3 regions of the Lacticaseibacillus sp. 22 genome follow, and region 2 is predicted to be linked to each of the others. Evidence: predicted binding sites of a transcription regulator. Region 2 holds the regulator's gene; each other region holds the start of a gene.
The links. The regulator HrcA, encoded in region 2, represses chaperone genes, less so after heat shock. The targets are predictions, from matches to a motif close to TTAGCACTCNNNNNNNNNGAGTGCTAA.

Region 1 (3,285 bases), on a different contig from region 2:
GCTGGAATTTCCAGCGACCGTGCCATAATCGCACTGTGCGCTGTCCGTCCGCCGATGTCAGTGACAAAGGCCTTAACATATTTCTTGTTCAATTGGGCAGTATCAGAAGGCGTCAAATCGTGAGCCACGATAATGACTTCTTCGTCAATTAATGCCGGATTCGGCAGTGTACGTCCTAACAAATGTGCCATGATCCGTTTGGTAACATCGCGAACATCGGCAGCACGTTCCTGCATATATGGATTATCCGTCATGCCTTCAAAAGTCTGAATGAAGAATTCAGAAATTTCTTTCAATGCCTGTTCAGCATTGACTTTTTCATCTTTGATCTTGGACTCGATCTGACCCGTAAAGTCAGGATCGGCCAAAATCATCATATGGGCATCAAAAACTTGTGCCTCTTCTTCGCCAAGCGATTCAGCGGCCTTTGCTCGAATAACCTTTAACTCATCATTACTTTGATCAAGTGCCTGCTTTAGCCGGTCGATCTCCTTTGAAGGATCATCAACCGTCTTTTTGTCAAATGATAAATCAGGTTGAACCAGTAAATAGGCCTTCGCTGTGGCGATCCCATCACTAGCAGCGATTCCCTTCAAATGTTCAGCCATTATTCAGCCAAGCCTTCCTTTTTCATTGTGTCCGTAATTGCAGCGATTGCATCGGCTTCGTCAGCGCCTTCAGCAGAGATTGTAACATCGGCACCTTGACCAACGCCCAAACTCATAACACCCATGATGGACTTCAAGTTAACGCTCTTACCTTTATATTCCAAGTTGATATCTGAGTTGAACTTGCTAGCTGCTTGTACCAACAAGGTTGCCGGACGTGCGTGAATCCCGGTTTCTGCAATAATGTTAAATTCGCGTTTTTCCATGACTGATCTGCTCCTTCGTATTAACTAGATTTTTCTAGTGTTTTTCCGAATAGTTTGTGTGCGTACTCGTACCCAAAACAATTCATGTAAACCTTACCATTTTTTCCAGCCTATCACAAGCGCCACATGAGATTTGACACTTACTTAGCGGGAATCGACCGACCGGTAATGGTACTCGATGACACCATCGCGTTTGGCCATCCCCACAATCTCTTCACGATCGGGATAGTTTGTCCATGCCGACCGAAACGCCATAAACGTTTCCGGCGTCACCGTGATCTTGTCACGCTGACCAGTCTTTAACTCATCCATTAAAGCGACATAATCCTGAGTCATCTATTTGCCTCACCTCACTTCATAAGGGTAGCATAAAAGTAGGCATTGAAAAAGCGCTAAGGCCTGATATCACTGAAATTTTTGCATCTTTTTAGCACTCTTGCGGTTAGAGTGCTTGCATTCTGGTAATGAGGGTGTATACTATTGCCATAGGTCAAGAAAGGTCAAACCTTTTTGACCGTTATGTGGCACCTAATTAGACAGGAAGGTTGTGACAAAATGTTATGTGAAAACTGTCATAAGAATCCAGCCACTATTCATCTTTCAACCGTTGTTAACGGGACTCGGCAAGAAATCAATCTTTGCCAGAACTGTTATCAATTACTCAAGAAACAAGCAGGAGGAAATATGAATCCAACCAACGCATCCGATCCATTTGGGTTTGGAAGCTTAGATGATATTTTCCGTGCGATGAATCAGGGAATGGATCAACCGCAACAGCCAAACGCACAGGTTCCGCCTACCCAGGCAGGACGCGGCGGCAACAATGGCCGCAATGGCAACGGCGGTAAGGGCTTGTTAGGTCAGTTTGGTGTTGATCTCACTGAACAGGCACGCAAAGGTCAAATTGATCCAGTCATCGGTCGTGATAAGGAAATCTCACGCGTGATTGAAATTCTGAATCGCCGGACCAAGAATAATCCAGTCTTAATCGGTGAAGCCGGGGTCGGCAAAACCGCGGTTGTTGAGGGACTGGCACTAAAGATTGCTAATGGCGACGTTCCAGCCAAGTTGCAGGATCGCCATGTGATTCGCCTTGATGTCGTTTCACTCGTTCAAGGCACAGGCATTCGCGGTCAATTCGAGCAGCGCATGCAACAATTGATTGACGAACTGAAGCAAAATAAGAATATTATCCTATTTATTGATGAAATCCACGAAATTGTGGGTGCCGGCAATGCTGAAGGCGGAATGGACGCCGGCAACGTCTTGAAACCCGCTTTGGCTCGTGGCGAATTACAACTAGTCGGCGCGACGACCAGCAACGAATACCGTCAAATTGAAAAGGATTCTGCCCTAGCTCGGCGCCTTCAGCCGGTGATGGTTGAAGAGCCTAGCGTTGATGAAACCATTAAAATTCTGAAGGGTCTGCAACCGCGCTACCAAGACTTCCACCATGTGAAATACACGGAAGGCGCAATTGAAGCTGCGGCAACCCTCAGCAATCGTTACATTCAGGATCGCTTCCTCCCTGATAAAGCCATTGACTTGTTAGACGAAGCCGGTTCACGCAAGAACCTGACAATTGCCACCGTGGATCCTGAAACCATTAAAGCTAAGATTGCTGATGCCGAAAAGCAAAAGCAAGCCGCACTCAAGCAGGAAGACTATGAAAAAGCCGCCTTCTATCGTGATCAGGTCACCAAGTTAGAAGACATGGCCAAAAAGCAATCCAATCTGCCAGATGATGAAATCCCAACCGTTACCGAAAAAGACATGGAAAAAATTGTTGAAGAAAAGACAAACATTCCAGTCGGTGAACTCAAAGCTCAGGAACAGGCGCAACTGAAGAATCTCGCCAGTGACCTTGAGCAACACGTCATTGGTCAAAATGAAGCAGTTGATAAAGTTGCTCGGGCAATTCGGCGCAATCGCATCGGCTTCAATAAAACCGGGCGACCAATTGGCTCCTTCCTATTTGTCGGACCAACCGGTGTCGGCAAAACGGAACTGGCAAAACAGCTCGCTAAAGAACTATTCGGTTCTGAAGATGCCATGATTCGGTTTGACATGTCGGAATACATGGAGAAGTTCAGCGTCTCTAAGCTCATCGGGTCACCGCCAGGCTATGTCGGCTATGAAGAAGCCGGCCAGCTAACTGAAAAAGTTCGGCGCAATCCATACAGTTTGATTTTGCTTGATGAAATTGAAAAAGCCCACCCGGATGTCATGAACATGTTCCTGCAGATTCTGGATGACGGCCGCCTAACCGATTCACAAGGTCGAACTGTTTCCTTCAAAGATACTATCATCATCATGACTTCTAACGCCGGATCAACTGATGCGGAAGCTAACGTAGGCTTTGGTGCAACGTTAAGCGGTAAAACCCACAGTGTGCTGGATCAGCTGGGTAA
Region 2 (3,285 bases):
CATGTTGCTCAAAGAAATGCGCATGGTGATGGCAGAGCATCCAGAAGAAAAAATTGAAACGGTTTATGTTGGCGGTGGCACCCCAACAACGCTGACACCGCAACAGCTTGCCGTTTTGTGCCAAGGTATTCGCGATATTCTTCATTTTGATCACGGTGAATTTACCTTTGAAGCCAATCCCAATGACTTACTGACCACCGACAAGTTACAGGTCTTATACGACTTTGGGGTTAACCGGCTGTCGATTGGCGTGCAGTCGTTTAATGATGATGTCTTGAAGCGCATTGGTCGGATTCACCGAGCGAAGGATGTTTATACGGCGATCGGCAATGCTAGAAAAGTCGGGTTTGACAACTTGTCGATTGATTTGATTTTCCGCCTGCCAGATCAAAGCCGCGATGACTTTTTGAACAGCCTTCAAAAAGCTTTGGCATTGGACTTGCCACATTACTCGACCTATTCATTGATCCTGGAGCGCAAGACGATTTTTTATAATCTGATGCGTCAAGGGAAGCTGCGGTTGCCGACGCAAGACGTTGAAGCTGATATGTACCAAGATGCCATTGATTTAATGGAAGCTCACGGACGGCATCAATATGAAATTAGTAATTTTGCCAAAACAGGGTACCAATGTCGCCACAATCTACTTTATTGGCAAAATGATAAATATTTTGGCTTCGGGGCAGGCGCATTTGGCTATCTTGGTCGTGACCGGTATCATAATTATGGGCCGATCAAACAGTATCTGGCACCGTTGCATGCCGACCATTTACCGGTTCTGGCCCATCATTTAGTACCGGTTTCTGAGCAAATTGAGGAAGAAATGTTCCTTGGCTTACGCACCATGGCAGGCGTCAATGAAGATCGTTTTTATAGCCGCTATCATATGACGGTCGATGCAGTTTATGGCGAGACGGTTCCGGAGCTGGAAAGCCAAGGGTTAATCGAGCGCCAAAATGGTTATATTCGACTGACGAATCGCGGTAAGTTTTTGGGAAATGAGGTTTTCCAACAATTCCTACTTGATGAGCCACTGGTCTAATGATGAATCATGCTTCGGATATGACCAAAAATCTAACCGTAGTTGGCTGTTTGATGCAACATTTTAGCAATCCTACCTTGACTTTGCTAACGGCGCTTGGTATATTATTCAGTGTATTAGCACTCGTGTAAAACGAGTGCTAAAGGTGAGGTGAGAAAATGTTGACGAAACGGCAATTGCTCGTCTTAAAAGAAATCATCCGCCTGTTTACTGAAAGTGGGCAGCCGGTCGGTTCCAAGACGTTAATGCAGGAACTGCCGGTTCATGTCAGTTCCGCCACGATCCGCAATGATATGGCATCGCTGGAAGACGCCGGTTTGATCACCAAGACTCATAGCAGTTCCGGTCGAGTACCCTCGACTCAAGGCTATCGCTACTATCTTGATCATCTGGTCGAGCCAGTGCGTGTTTCCCACCGTGAACTAGCCACGATCAAGCAAGCATTCGGTCAACGCTACAATAAGATGGATGAAATTGTGGCGCAAAGTGCGCAGATTTTATCCAATCTGACCAGTTACACGGCGATCAGCTTAGGGCCAGAAGTGAATAACATTAAATTGACCGGATTTCGCCTTGTACCGTTGGGCAATCACCAGGTTATGGCGATTTTAGTGACGAACAACGGCAATGTTGAAAATCAGGTTTTCACCGTTCCTGAAAGCATCTCATCTGACGAGCTGGAAAAGGCGATTCGCATTGTCAATGATCAGCTGGTCGGTTTGCCGCTTATTCAAGTTGCTCAGCGGCTAAAGACTGATGTTCCGTCGATGCTGATGCAGTATCTGACCAGTCCTGAAGGCTTCCTGGATATCTTCGGTAATGTCTTAAAGTCCGCCGCTTCAGAGCGTTTCTATGTGGGTGGCCGCTTAAATTTAATGGACTATCTCGGCGACTCGGATATTCACGAGTTGAAAAAGATTATGTCCTTGATTGATGCTGATCATGGTGATCTTACTGAACTGCTTGGCGGACCGGTTCGCCAAACGCCGGTTACGGTTCGTCTAGGCCCGGAGTTAAAGCCAATTGATCTGGCCAATCTCAGCTTGATTACCGCCAGTTATGATGTCGGTGACCACGGCACGGGAATGATTGCCCTATTAGGGCCAACCCAGATGCCGTATTCCAAGATGATCGGACTGTTGGATGTTTTCCGAGAGGAGCTGGCTAAACGGTTGACGGACTATTACGCCAACTTTGATCAATGATAGATGATAACAAGCATCTGTTAACGTGAACCAATTGCGCGAATAGATGTGGTTAAAAGGGAGGATACCATGGCAGAACAAAAAGCAAAGCAGACTGCTGCAGATACCGCCAAAGACGCCAAGCACGCTGCTGACACGCCAGAGACTTCGCTAAAAGAAGAAATTCTGCAGGAAAGCATTGCTGATCTTAATGAGCAATTGAAAACCAGCAAGCATGATGGTGAACAACTGAAGCAAGAGCGTGATGCATTCGAAGACAAGTATTTGCGCGCAGCTGCAGAGATTCAAAACATGAATGCGCGGTTCGAAAAAGAGCAGCAAAAAATGTTGAAATATGACGGCCAGAAGTTAGCCAAGGCGATTTTGCCGGTAGTTGACAATCTAGAGCGTGCGCTTGCAACCGAAGCCAAAGATGACAGTGCGGCCTCACTCAAAAAAGGTGTGCAGATGGTTTACGATCATCTGGAACGCGCCTTGAAGGAAAATGGCATCACTGCGATTGATGGTGCTGGCGACAAGTTTGATCCGAATACCCAACAGGCAGTACAAACCGTGGCGGCGGACGACAAACATCCCGCTGACACGGTCGCGCAGGTGTTACAAAAAGGGTATTATCTCAAGGATCGGGTTCTGCGCCCTGCTATGGTCGTTGTCGCTAAATAATTAATCTGAAATAAAGAAGGTATAAAAATATGAGTAAAGTTATTGGTATTGACTTAGGAACCACCAACTCTGCAGTTGCGGTTTTGGAAGGCAATCAGCCAAAAATCATCACCAACCCGGAAGGCAATCGCACCACGCCATCTGTTGTCGCATTTAAAGATGGTGAAATCCAAGTTGGTGAAGTGGCAAAACGCCAGGCGATCACTAATCCGGATACCATCGTGTCAATTAAGCGTCACATGGGCGAAGCTAACTATAAAGTTAAGGTTGGCGATAAAGAATACACCCCGCAAGAAATTTCAGCGATGATTCTACAGTACATCAAGAAATTTTCTGAAGACTATCTGGGCGAACCGGTTAAAGATGCGGTTATCA
Region 3 (3,285 bases), on a different contig from region 2:
CAATGTTGATCCCGGTCTGAACATCGCCGTCTTCTTTCAAAGCAGCAACAGCAGGCAATACGTCTACCAAGGCAGTACCACCACCAGCAACATAGCCTTCTTCAACCGCAGCACGGGTCGCGTTCAAAGCGTCTTCGATCCGATACTTACGTTCTTTCAGCTCGGTTTCCGTTGCGGCACCAACCTTGACAACAGCAACGCCGCCAGCTAACTTAGCTAAGCGTTCTTGCAGTTTTTCACGGTCGAAGTCGCTGGTCGTATCGGCAATCTGCTTCTTGATGATGTTAACCCGTTCAGCAATGGCATCCTTGGAACCAGCGCCATCAACAATGGTGGTGTCATCCTTGGTAACCGTAACCTTGCCTGCACGGCCTAATTGTTCAATCTTGGTATCCTTCAGATCCAAGCCAAGATCGGAGCTGATAACAGTACCACCTGTCAAGGTCGCAATATCTTCAAGTTGAGCCTTGCGCCGATCGCCAAAGCCAGGTGCTTTAACGGCAACAACATTGAAGGTGCCACGAATCTTGTTCAGAACCAAGGTCGGCAGTGCTTCACCGGCAACATCGTCAGCAATGATCAACAGTGCCTTACCTTGTTGCACGATTTCTTGCAAGAGTGGCAGAATATCTTGAATATTGGAGATCTTCTTGTCGGTAATCAGGATATATGGATCATCCAGATCAGCTTCCATCTTGTCGTTGTCAGTAACCATGTACTGGCTCAGATAGCCGCGATCAAATTGCATCCCTTCAACAACAGAGAGTTCAGTATCAATCCCTTTGCTTTCTTCAATGGTAATCACACCATCATGGCCAACTTTTTCCATCGCGTCAGCAATCAGGTTGCCGACTTCTTCATTAGAAGAGGAAACGGAAGCAACTTGGGCAATTTCCTTCTTGCCGTTAACCTTGTGGCTGATCTTGTGCAATTCGTCAACTGCAGCCTTGGTTGCCTTTTCGATCCCGGTCCGAATGCCGACTGGGTTAGCACCGGCAGTGACGTTCTTCATACCTTCACGAATAATGCTTTGTGCCAAAACCGTTGCGGTGGTCGTACCATCACCGGCAATATCATTAGTCTTGGAAGCAACTTCTGCGACTAACTTGGCTCCCATATTTTCATAGTGATCTTCCAAGTCAATTGACTTTGCGATCGTGACACCATCATTGGTAATTTCCGGTGCACCATAGCTCTTGTCCAAAACAACATTGCGGCCTTTTGGTCCTAACGTTGTCTTAACTGTGTTTGCTAACTGATCCACGCCACGCAGCATTGCGGCACGTGCATCCTCAGAGAATTTAATTTCTTTTGCCATTGTTTTTATTCACCTCAAAATTGATCGATTATTTTTTACGCAATTGCCATAATGTCTTTTTCGTGCAGTACGAGGTAGTCTTGACCTTCATACTTCACTTCAGAGCCGGCGTATTTGTCGTATAATACAGTATCGCCAACTTTAACGGCCATTGGCAGACGCTTGCCTTCCGGTGTCAAAGCGCCTTCACCTACAGCAACAACTTTGCCGGTTTGCGGTTTCTGTTTTGCATTGTTGGCTAAAACGATGCCGCCAACGGTTTGTTCCTCTTCTTCAACGACCTCGACAATCACGCGATCTCCTAATGGTTTTAACAAGGCAATCCCTCCACATTACATTTTTTGATTTAGCACTCGTTGTGTCTAAGTGCTAACTACAAAAGTAACTATAACGAGTTTTGCGGGTGAATGCAACCCCCAAACTCCGGAATGTTATACTAATTTCAGACATTTTTTAAAAGGAGTCGTTTATGTCACTTCAAAAACATGCTTTTTCTATTATTGGCGCCTACTTGGTTGCCTTCATCGCTAACCTCCTTATTTTTCAGGTATTGCCAGTTGGGCGCCTTAGCCTTGGTATTGTTACCTTAATCAGTATGGTCGCACTCATTATCGCGATTTTGAGCGAGCGTAACTTAGTGATTGCCAACGCGATTGAAGCACCTGGCGTTCTTGCCCCGCAGCAACGCGTCTTCTGGGGCGTGATGGGCATTGCCGGTGTTTTGGCAGCGCAACTGGTTGGTTCGTGGCTTGAAACCATTTTATTCAAAATGCCGCAAACCAGCAGTCAAATTCATCAACAGCTTTCCAGTATGACGACTAATCCTTGGTACTTTTTGACCATTGGCTTAGCATTGCCGATCTTGGAAGAGTTGGCTTTTCGTAAAGTTCTGTTCGGCAATCTCGTCAATGTCACCGGTATCTTTGGCGGCGCGCTCATCGCCAGCCTCCTATTTGCCGTGACCCAACCCGGTGGCCACTGGCTTAGTGCAACTCTGGTCGGGTTGGTACTTGCTTACGATTATCGCCACACCGGCGCCATCAGCACGCCGATCATCGCCCATGTCGGTGCCTTATGGATGGTTTGGCTTTATTACATTGCCCATGCCCTATAAACGTAACCGAATATTAATCGCACCCATCACCACAATCTCCTATAATGGAAAATAATGCTTTTACGAAGGAGTTAAATTATGGAGACCCGCTCAAATCACCGTCAGCGTCAAAAACCCCGCCGATTTCACTGGGGAAGACTCATCGGTTTAATCCTTGTCGTCGGCCTGTTTACAGTCGGAGCTTATGCGTTGCGCTTATACAGTCAGGCAAAATATGCGATTGACAATACATACCATGCCACCAAACACGTCAGCACGGATATTGCCCAAAAGAAACCATTTGCTGTTTTGCTACTGGGGGTTGACACGGGGGCAGACGGACGGATTGAAAAAGGTAACTCGGATACGATGATTGTTGCCGTCATTAATCCCAAGACTAAAAAAACCACCATGGTCAGCATTCCGCGGGATACCGCTGCTGAACTGATTGGTACCAAAGAATTCAATATGCAAAAAATCAATGCCGCTTATAACGTCGGCGGTTCGGACATGGCCATCAATACTGTCTCCAAGCTGGTCAATGTCCCGATTTCTTACTACTTAACCATTAACATGGGCGCACTTGAAAAGGTAGTCAATGCAGTCGGCGGGATTGACGTCAACGTCCCATTTTCATTCCAAGACCCGTATACCGGCAACCAGAAGTTCACTAAAGGCAACATGCACCTAAACGGCAACATGGCCCTCGCCTATTCCCGAATGCGTCATTCAGACCCAGAAGGCGATTACGGGCGCCAAAAACGCCAGCAACAAGTGATCAAAGCTATTTTGAAAAAAGCCATATCAGTGGGATCACTCGGTAATTTCACCAAACTTATGGACACGGTTTCCAAGAACATCGCCACTAATATGA

Region 1: a site for HrcA is predicted at 1,302-1,328, ahead of ACWP87_RS06955 (ATP-dependent Clp protease ATP-binding subunit). Genes of this name have one in related genera too.
Region 3: a site for HrcA is predicted at 1,665-1,691, ahead of groES (co-chaperone GroES). Genes of this name have one in related genera too.

The regions. Positions count from the first base shown of each region.
Region 1 covers NZ_JBVAYD010000011.1:3,438-6,722, forward strand. Annotated here, with positions in the region: gene ptsP (phosphoenolpyruvate--protein phosphotransferase) at 1-608, opposite strand, end outside; gene ACWP87_RS06945 (phosphocarrier protein HPr) at 608-874, opposite strand; gene ACWP87_RS06950 (hypothetical protein) at 1,019-1,210, opposite strand; gene ACWP87_RS06955 (ATP-dependent Clp protease ATP-binding subunit) at 1,430-3,285, shown strand, end outside.
Region 2 covers NZ_JBVAYD010000021.1:32,860-36,144, reverse strand. Annotated here, with positions in the region: gene hemW (radical SAM family heme chaperone HemW) at 1-1,042, shown strand, start outside; gene hrcA (heat-inducible transcriptional repressor HrcA) at 1,201-2,247, shown strand; gene grpE (nucleotide exchange factor GrpE) at 2,317-2,910, shown strand; gene dnaK (molecular chaperone DnaK) at 2,940-3,285, shown strand, end outside.
Region 3 covers NZ_JBVAYD010000007.1:40,094-43,378, reverse strand. Annotated here, with positions in the region: gene groL (chaperonin GroEL) at 1-1,318, opposite strand, end outside; gene groES (co-chaperone GroES) at 1,354-1,635, opposite strand; gene ACWP87_RS05145 (CPBP family intramembrane glutamic endopeptidase) at 1,788-2,432, shown strand; gene ACWP87_RS05140 (LCP family protein) at 2,511-3,285, shown strand, end outside.